DNA from 2 places in the Telluria sp. Soil_C_11 genome. Region 1 is predicted to be linked to the other one. Evidence: riboswitches for the same ligand, from Rfam matches in the RefSeq annotation. Region 1 holds a riboswitch; the other holds the start of a gene.

Region 1 (4,598 bases):
CAGGGCGAAGGCGAGCGCGCCGCCCAGCACGATCCAGGGCAGCACGCGCAGCGGCGCGCCGGCCAGGTCGCCGATCATCCAGAACACCATGTTGCGCAGGCTGCCTTCCGGCGCGATCGACAGCATCAGCGTCACCAAAGCCATGCAGGCCGACATCAGGATCACGCCGGTCAGCAGCAAGGTCGAGGTGCCGCCTTCGGCCGCCACGCCGCCGCGCATGTCGCGCCGCGCCAATAGATATAACAACATCGACACCGCGACTGCGCCGAGCAGCGCAGCGCCGTCGACCACCACGGCCGCGCACATCATCAACAATGCGAACAGGGCGCCGACCGAAGCGCCGGCCGAGATCCCCAGCACATACGGGTCGGCCAGCGGATTGCGCAGCAGGGCTTGCATCATCACGCCCGCCAGGGCCAGTGCGCCGCCGGTGACGAAGGCCGCCAGGGCCCGGCCGGCGCGCAGCGCGAGCAGAGAGGCGGCCAGCGAGTCCTGATGGCCGCGCAGCACCTGCGCTACCGCCTGCGGCAATTCCGACAGCGCGACCGAGACCGATCCCGTGATGCCGGCGAACAGCAGGCAGGCAAGGGCGGCGAGCAGGAGCGTGCCGATGATCGCGGTAGAGCGCTGGCGCGCGGATGGGTGGACTGGATGCATGCTGAGTCGGAGAGTGAATTAACGGATCCCGTAGCGTAGCGCGGCGAACCAGCTGCGTCCGGCCGTGCCGTAGTTGCGCGCCAGGTCGTAGCGTTGATCGAACAAATTGTCGAGACGAACCAGCAGCGACCAGTCGGGCGTGAACCGCCATGTAGTGTACAGGTTCAGGAGGCCGTAGCCACCCAGGCGATTGGCGTTCGCCGCATCGTCGAAGCGGCTGCCCGAGGCCTGCAGTTCGGCGCCCAGGTCGACGCGGTCGACGGCATACGCGGCCGAGAGGTTGGCGTGGCGACGCGCACGGCGGGCCAGCTGCTTGCCGGTAGTCTCGTCGCGCGGATCCTGCAGGTCGACGCTGGCGCGGAGCACCAGGCCGCGCAGCCGGGTTTCAGCCGACATCGTCAAGCCTTCGAGCAGGGCGCGGTTGACGTTGTAGGCACAGCTGCCGGTGCGGCTGGGGCAGGGATTCACCGTCACGATCATGTCGGTCAGGCGGTTGCGGTAATAAGTCGCCAGCAGCTCGGCGCCAGTCAGCTGGTAGCGCAGTCCTGCCTCGAGATTGCGGCCCCGTTCCGGCTTGTTGTCGGGCAGGCCGTAGCCCGGGTAGTACAGCTCGTTGTAGGTCGGGGCGCGGAAGCTGGTGCCGACGCTGGCGGTGGCGCGCAAATCCTTGCTGAACGCGTAGCCATAGCCGGCCGCCCCGGTGGTCCTGGCGCCGTAGACCGAGTGGTCGCTGCGCAGGCTGAGGTCGAGCAGGTGGCTGCCGCGCCGCAGGTCGTAGGCGGCCGCCACCGAATTGGTGATGCGCGAACGGTTCAGGGCAGTGCTGGCGCTGGACATCACCTGGTCCTTGCGGTGGCCGAACAGCAGCTGCAGGGTGTCGCCGTGGATGTCGAGCGTGTTCTGCCAGGTGAGCTCGTCCTGGCGGGTATCGATCTGGCTGGCGCCGCTGGCCGCCGTGCCGGTGAAGCTGCCCAGCCTGTCGTTGGAGCGGGCGGCCTGCAGGCTGCTGCGCCAGTTGGGAAGGATGCGGTCGTTCAGGAACAAGGCGTAGCTGTCGATGACCTGTTCGTTGTGGGTGTCGTAGCTGGAAGCGCCGCTGTCGTACTGGGCGCGCAGGCGGCTCTTCAAGAATTGTCCGCCCAACTCGTGCCCCGGCGCGAGCTGCACGGCCACGCGTCCGTTGACGCTGTTGCGCGTGTAGCCGTCGTCGTCCCTGTTATAGCTCGACGCGCCCGGACGGGTGCTGGAGAAGCCGTCGGCATCTTCGCGTGCGCCGCCCAGTGCATAGCTGACGCTGTGAGCGCCCCCGGTGGCGCCGCGCACGCCGGCGTCAACCTGGCTGGCGCCATCGCTGCCGCCTCCGGCGCTGGCGCTGAAGGCCGGCATGCCTTCGCCCTCGCTCTTCCTGGTGAAGATCTGCACCACGCCGCCGATCGCGTCGGCGCCGTACAGGGAACTCAGCGGGCCGTAGACGATTTCGATGTGGTCGATGCTCGACAGCGGAATCGCATTCCAGCTGGCCACGCCGGTGGTCGAGGAGCCGATGCGCACGCCGTCGACCAGGACCACGACCTGGTTGCTGTTGGCCCCGCGCAGGTAGACGCTGGTGCTGGCGCCCGGGCCGCCGTTGCGTGCGATCTCGATGCCGCGCTGGCGGCGCAGCAGGTCGGCAACCGAGCCGGCGCCGGCGCGCGCGACCTCTTCGCGGGAGATGACGGACGTGTCGGGAATGACCTCGTCGGCGCGCTGCGGCGTGCGGGTGGCGGTGACGAGCACGGACCCGATGGCCGGATCGGCGAAAGCGGGTATGGCGGGCGACGCAAGGGCAAAGGCGAGCAGCGGCGCGGCCGCATGCCGTGAAACGGGAAAGCGCATGGCGATGTTTTCTTTCGTGGACAACCGGCCGACGTCCCCGTAGGCCAGATTGAACAGAAGCGCCGGCAAGCCGGACGCTTCCACCTTTTGGCCGGTATCCGGGCTGGCAAGTATGGCCGTCTGACCTTCCCATGCAATCGCACAGTGGTATGAGAAGACGGTTGCCGCATCGACGCTGACTTTCTCAGCTGTTGCGTCGTGCGGTACTTGCTTACCGTTGCGGGGGCAGCACACCTTGGCCCTGATGAAGAGCTTCGTGTTTCCCGTTTAACTGCGCCTGAGAACACAGGCGCGAGCACCAAAACGTCGACATTATACTTCCAGCTCGGCTATTTGGCCGTAGGCGATGCGATGCGGAGTACGAGCAGCGTTCAGCGCGGCTTCTTCGAGCGGGAGGCCGTCGCGCATGGCGCCCAGCAGGCGAATGGTGCCGGCGTGGCAGATGAGCAGCGCTTCCGCATGGCCGGCCTGGCGCAGATCCGCGATGAAGGCGGCGACGCGGCGCGCGACGTCGAGCACGCATTCGGCGCCGCCGGGGCGATACCGGAGCAGGTCGGCGGCCCAGGCGTCGACCTCCGCGCGCGGGATGGCATTCCAGGCGCGCAGCTCCCAGCGGCCGAAATCCATCTCGGCCAGGCGCGCATCGAGGGCCAGCGCGGACGGGGCCAGGCGCCGGGCGAGGCCGGCGCAGCGCTGCAGCGGGCTGGCGTAGACAGGAAGATCGCCGGGCAGGCCGGCCGCGCGCAGGTGCGCGTGCACGCGCGCGAGCTCATGTTCCGCGACGGCGACGTCGCTGGCGCCGTAGCACAGGCACTGGTCGATCTCGGGCTGTGGATGGCGGACCAGGTGCAGCTTCACGGTGCGGTTTCGCGGTTCAGATCCAGGCGCCATGGCCCAGCGTGGCCAGCACGCCGACGTAGACGAGGGCCTCGGCCAGCTGCTGCACGGCGCCCAGGCAGTCGCCGGTATAGCCGCCGAGGCGCCGTTGCAGCTTGCGTCCGAGCCACACCGCGGCAAGCAGGGCCGCCAGCAGCGCCGCCAGCACGGCATCGGGCGCGAGCCAGCCGGCCGCGAGCAGGACCGGCGCCGGCAAGAGTGCGGTGAGGGCGGCGATCGCGAATTCGGCACTCGTCATCTGCTGGGCAAGCGGCTTGGCCTTGCCTTCGCCGCGCACGTAATCCAGCTTCCAGATCAGCGAGGCCGCGGCCAGGCGCGACAGCGGGTGGGCCAGGAACAGCGCGCCGACGGCTGCATGTGGCGGCAGCATCGCCAGCGCCGTCAGCTTGGTCGCCAGCATGCAGACGATGCCGATCGCGCCATAGGCGCCGACACGCGAGTCCTTCATGATCTCGAGCGCGCGCTCCCGCGTCATGCCCCCGCCCAGGCCGTCGCAGGTGTCGGCGAAGCCGTCTTCATGGAAGGCGCCGGTCAGGTAGATCGAGGCGGCGGTCGAGAGCACGGCGGCCACTGGCGCCGGCAGCACCAGCGCGGCCGCGAAGTAAACCGCGGCGGCGACCGCCGCGACCACGCAGCCGACCAACGGAAAGTAGCGCGAGGCATGCTGCAGCCAGCTGGCTTCGAATCCGACCCAGGAGGGGATCGGCAGGCGCGTGAAGAACTGCAGCGCGATGAAGAAGAGGCGGACCTGTTGCATCTTGGTCCTGTTATGCGGCGGCGGATTTTTCGCTGACGCTGGCCGACGAAAAGGTCGCCATCTCGTTAAGGAAGTTGGCGGCCGCATGCAGCAGCGGCAGTGCGAGCGCGGCGCCGGTGCCTTCGCCGAGGCGCATGCCCAGTTGCAGCAGCGGCCGCGCGCCGAGCTGCTCCAGCATGCGGCGGTGGCCGGCTTCGTCGGAGCAGTGCGCGAACACGCAGTAATCGAGGATGGCGGGTGCGATGCGGCTGGCGACGAGGAGGGCGGAGGTGACGATGAAGCCATCGATCAGCAGGGTCTTGCGCAGCGCGGCAGCCTGCAGCATGGCACCAGCCATCATCGCGATCTCGAAACCGCCGAAGGTGGCGAGCACGTCGAGCGGCTCGGTCACGCCGGCGTGGCGTTCGACCGC
Region 2 (4,598 bases), on a different contig from region 1:
CGCGCGGGGTGCCCGTGCGTTCGGCGGCGAAGGCATCGAAGGCCGGGGCGAAGCCGAGCCTGCGGGTGAGCGGGGTGCCGGCGAACACCTGCTGGCCGCGCTCGCGGACCATGCGCAGGTCCCAGTATTCGTTCAGGCCTTCGTCCAGCATCGGCTCTTCGAACTCGTTATTCGCCAGCAGGCCGTAGAAGTAGCCGTGCCCGAATTCGTGGATGGTGACGAAGTCGAGCAGGTACTGGGTGGCGGTGCCCGGCTCGACCCGCGCATAGCCCTCGGCGGTGAAGAAGGTCGGGTATTCCATGCCGCCCGCTTCCTCGGCGTTGTGCGGCGGGATCACCACGGTCAGCGTCTTGTAGGGATAGGGGCCGAGCGTGTTCGAGAAGTAGGTCAGCGAATCCCTGGCCGCCTTCATGGCCGGCGCCGCGCTGGCCGCGTACTCGGGCGGATACAGCACGGTGACGGTGACGTTCGGGCTGCCCGGGCCGGTCCAGGTCTCGACCATCGGTTTCGCGCTGCGCTTGTCGGCGGTCCAGGCGAAGTCGTGGACGTCGCCCTGCACGTAGCGGTGGGTCAGCATGCCGTTCTTCTCGAGCGGAGCGCCCTGCGGTTCGCCGGTGGCGCCGACCGTGTACTCCTTCGGCACCGTCAGCCTGACGTCGAAGCTGCCGAAGTCGGCGTAGAACTCGGAGTTCAGGTGGAATTCGTGGGCGTTCCAGCGCGGCGCCGTGGCCCCGCGTTCGCCCGGCAGTTCCAGCACGCCGATCTTCGGATACCACTGGCCGACCAGGTGGAAGGTGCCGAAGTAACCGGTGCGCGCCATCACGCGCGGCAGCTGGGTGTGGAAGTCGATGTCGAAGGTGGTCGAGGCGCCGGGCGCCACTGCCGCCGGCAGGTCGAAGCGCACCACGGTGTGGTCCGTCGCCGGGCCCTTGTCCGGATGGACGAAGGTCCAGGGCACGGCGGCCTCGCCCTGGGTGACGCTGCGCAGGGCGATGTGGCCCCATTCGCCATCCTTGATCTCGACGCCGGAGCGGAAGCCGGAGTCGCGCTCGCGCTTCTCGGTAAAGAAGGTGCTGCCCGTGCCTTCGAAGGCATTCATGTACAGGTGCACGTAGACGCTCTTCACCGGCACGCTGCTCCGGTTGCGCCAGGTGAGTTTTTCGCGGCCCGTCACCGTGTGCTTCACTGGGTCGAGCGTGGCGTCGATGTCGTAGTGGACGACGCGGTCGGACAGCGTCGCTTCGAGCCCGGTGCGGGCGCCGCCCCAGGCGTTCGGGCTGCTGGGAACGCTCACCGCGGCGGCGTTCGGCGCCGCCAGGGCGATGCCGTCGAGGGACGGCGCCGGCGCGGCGGCCGGGCCACCCGGTTCGGCGAGCAGGTCGGCGGTAACCGCGACCCCTGCCGCCAGCAGGGCGGCGAGCGCGCCCGTGCGCAGTACGGTGGAACTCAATCTCATGCAAAGGTCCCCTAAGGATTGAATTTCGTTAAGTTGTATTTGTGTTCACACTATATTCGAAAACACTGTCAGAAAACTCACACATGGCGACAAATGGACCGGGAATGTTGCTTATTGGGTTTATAATTCACGGGTTCTGGTGCCCGCACGCGTGGTCTGCGCGTGCAGTTAAACGGGAAACACGGAGCGCAGGTGCCCCCGGCGCCGCGCCAACGTGTGCTGCCCCCGCAACGGTAAACAAGCGCCGCCTTCATGGCGGCTGGCTGCTTCGATGACCACTGCGCGCCCTGCGCGTAGGAAGGTGGAGCAGTCTGTCTTGCGAGCCCGGATACCGGCCAGGACAGGGGGAAGCGGGCGCATTGCCGCGCTTCCGTGACGAGCCGGTGTGCGGGGACGCGCGCCGGCCTAACGATCGAACTTTAATCCATCGATGAATTCCAAGAAGCCGCTCGCGCTGGCCTGCGCCATTGCCGTATCCATTCCTTTCGCCGTTCATGCCGACGAGGCCGCCCCCGCGACCGTCGTGATCACCGGGGCCCGCTTTCCCAGCGCCGACACCCTCGAGCCGATCGGCGCCACCGTCATCACCCGCGACGAGATCCGACAGGCCGGCGTGAACGACGTCAACCAGGCCATCCGCAAGATCGGCGGCGTGTTCGGCCGCCAGAGCCTGGACTCCTCGCCCGACTTCGCACTCGACCTGCGCGGCTTCGGCGCCAACGGCGCGCAGAACATGGTGATCATGGTCGACGGCGTGCGCCTGAACGAGAACGAACTGGCCAGTGCGGTGCTGTCGACCATCCCGATCGACACCGTCGAGCGCATCGAGATCGTGCGCGGCGGCAGCAGCGTGCTGTACGGCGAGGGCGCGACCGGCGGCGTGATCCAGATCGTGACCCGCAAGGAGGCGCTGCGCAGCCAGCCGGGCACGCATGGCTCCATCTTCGCCGAAGCCGGCCAATTCAAGGAGCGCGACCTGCGCGCTTCCCTGTCGCACACCGCGGGCGCCATCAGCGCCGACGTCGCCGTGGCGCGCCAGGACAACGACAACTACCGCGCCAACAATGCCTTCAAACAGGACAGCGTCGCGGCCGGCGTGCAGCTCGCGTACACGGGCGGCCGCGCCGGCGTGCGGGTGGAGAGCGCGCGCCAGGACTCGCGCCTGCCGGGCTCCCTGACCCTGGCCCAGTTCGAGGCCAACCCGCGCCAGACCCAGACCCCGAACGACTTCGGCTCGCTCGACACCGACCGCGTGAACGCCTTCGCCGAATACCGCCTGGGTGCGGTCGACCTGGCGGCCGAGCTGTCGCACCGCGAGCGCGATGCGGAATCGAACTACTTCTTCGGCCCCAGCGCATCGGTGACCAAGTACAAGGGCCGCCAGACCCAGTTCTCGCCGCGCGCGCGCTGGTTGCGTGACGTGGGCGCCGGCATGCTGAACGAGCTGGTCACCGGCATCGACGTGATCGACTGGAAGCGCAAGACCACCGCGGATTATTCGCTGGCCGACGCCAGCCAGAAATCGAAGGCCTTTTACGTGCGCGACGAGCTGCGCTTCGACCCGGCCCACGACGGGCGCGTGGCCCTGGGCGCACGCCGCGAAATCTTCGACAAGGACTACGTCGACGCGATCATGGGTGGCACGCCGGACAACGGTTCGCAGGCCCGGAACGCCTGGGAAGCCCAGGGCAGCTACCGCGTGCTGCCGCAACTGACCCTGAGCGCGCGCGCAGGGCAGAGCTACCGCGTGGCCAACGTCGACGAGAACAGCTTCCGCACCAGCCTCAGCCTGCTGAAGGTGCAGACCTCGCATGACCTGGAGCTGGGCGCGAGCTGGGGCGATGAAGCGCGCAAGGTCACGGCGCGCGTGTTCCGCCACAAGCTGGACAACGAAATCTTCTACGACCCGACCGCCTTCGCCAACACCAACCTCGACCCGACGCGCCGCGAAGGCGTCGAAATCGATGCCGAGGCCCGGCTGGCGCCGGGCTGGCGCGCCACCGCCCATTTGCAGCACGTGAACGCCACCTTCACCGAAGGCCCGAACGCCGGCCGCGAGATGGTGCTGGTGCCGAAGAACGTGGTCACGGCGCGCCTGGCCTGGCTGCCAGGCAATGGCCAGAGCGCCGATTTCGGCGCGCAATGGGTCGACCGCCAGCGTTACGGCAGCGACTTCGACAACAGCTGCGCCGCGCGCATGCCGTCCTACGTGACCTTCGACGCGCGCTACGCCGTCAAGCTGGGCCCATGGGAGCTCGCAGCCGCGGGCCTGAACCTGGCCGACCGCCATTACTTCAGCAACGCCTTCGGCTGCCGCTCGGGCATCTACCCGAGCGACGGCCGCCAGCTCAAGCTCTCGGCCCGCTACGACTTCTAATCCAAATCAAACCGGGGTCAGACTCCGGTTTTTGGAAATGTCCTACTGGCTTTTTCCAAAATCGGGAGTCTGACCCCAGTGTTAACTCTTGGGTGGTACCGGTGTAACAAGCGGTAAGCATTGCAAAAAATAAGCCGTGACTAAGGTTGGCCGGCGAAAAAGTGGTAATCTCGCGGTCGTTTGCACAACCAATTCGAGAAGGATTCTTATGCGTTCCCTGCGTTTTGCCCTGCTTGCCGCCAGCCTCGTCGCCAGCACCGCTTTTGCCTCGCCGACCGATCCGAAGAACGGCGTCGAATACGTGACGCTCGCTCAGCCGCAGCCGGTGCAGGCTGCCGGCAAGAAGGTCGAGGTGATCGAGTTCTTCATGTACCACTGCCCGCACTGCAACGCGCTGGAACCGCAGTTCGAACAGTGGGTCAAAAAGCAGGGTGACAACATCGTCCTGAAGCGCGTGCACCTGCCGTTCACCGGCCCCAACGATCCGGAAGCGCACCTGTACCTGACCCTGGAAGCGCTGGGCAAGGTCGACGAGATGCACGCCAAGGTGTTCAAGGCCGTGCACGTGGACCGCATCCGCCTGAACCAGGACGCTGCGATCATCGACTGGGTCTCGAAGAACGGCATCGACCGCGCAACCTTCACCAACGCCTGGAACTCGTTCGGCGTGATGACCAAGCTGCGCCGCCTGCCGCAGATCGTCAATGAGTACAAGGTCGATGGCGTGCCGACCGTCGTTATCGACGGCAAGTACCAGACCTCGCC

What was found. A riboswitch is a leader RNA that binds a small molecule or an ion and turns the genes downstream of it on or off. The one in region 1 is predicted to bind cobalamin.
Region 2: it holds a riboswitch for cobalamin, as region 1 does, so the genes downstream of both, AC3A6M_RS16955 (TonB-dependent receptor) here and AC3A6M_RS24445 (TonB-dependent receptor plug domain-containing protein) in region 1, are expected to answer to the same signal.

The regions. Positions count from the first base shown of each region.
Region 1 is NZ_JBDGIN010000033.1:834-5,431, reverse strand. Features, by position in the region: gene AC3A6M_RS24450 (FecCD family ABC transporter permease) at 1-657, opposite strand, end outside; gene AC3A6M_RS24445 (TonB-dependent receptor plug domain-containing protein) at 676-2,532, opposite strand; cobalamin riboswitch at 2,605-2,850, opposite strand; gene AC3A6M_RS24440 (histidine phosphatase family protein) at 2,845-3,390, opposite strand; gene AC3A6M_RS24435 (adenosylcobinamide-GDP ribazoletransferase) at 3,407-4,186, opposite strand; gene cobT (nicotinate-nucleotide--dimethylbenzimidazole phosphoribosyltransferase) at 4,197-4,598, opposite strand, start outside.
Region 2 is NZ_JBDGIN010000010.1:30,713-35,310, forward strand. Features, by position in the region: gene AC3A6M_RS16950 (M1 family metallopeptidase) at 1-1,456, opposite strand, end outside; cobalamin riboswitch at 1,577-1,810, shown strand; gene AC3A6M_RS16955 (TonB-dependent receptor) at 1,887-3,833, shown strand; gene AC3A6M_RS16960 (thiol:disulfide interchange protein DsbA/DsbL) at 4,042-4,598, shown strand, end outside.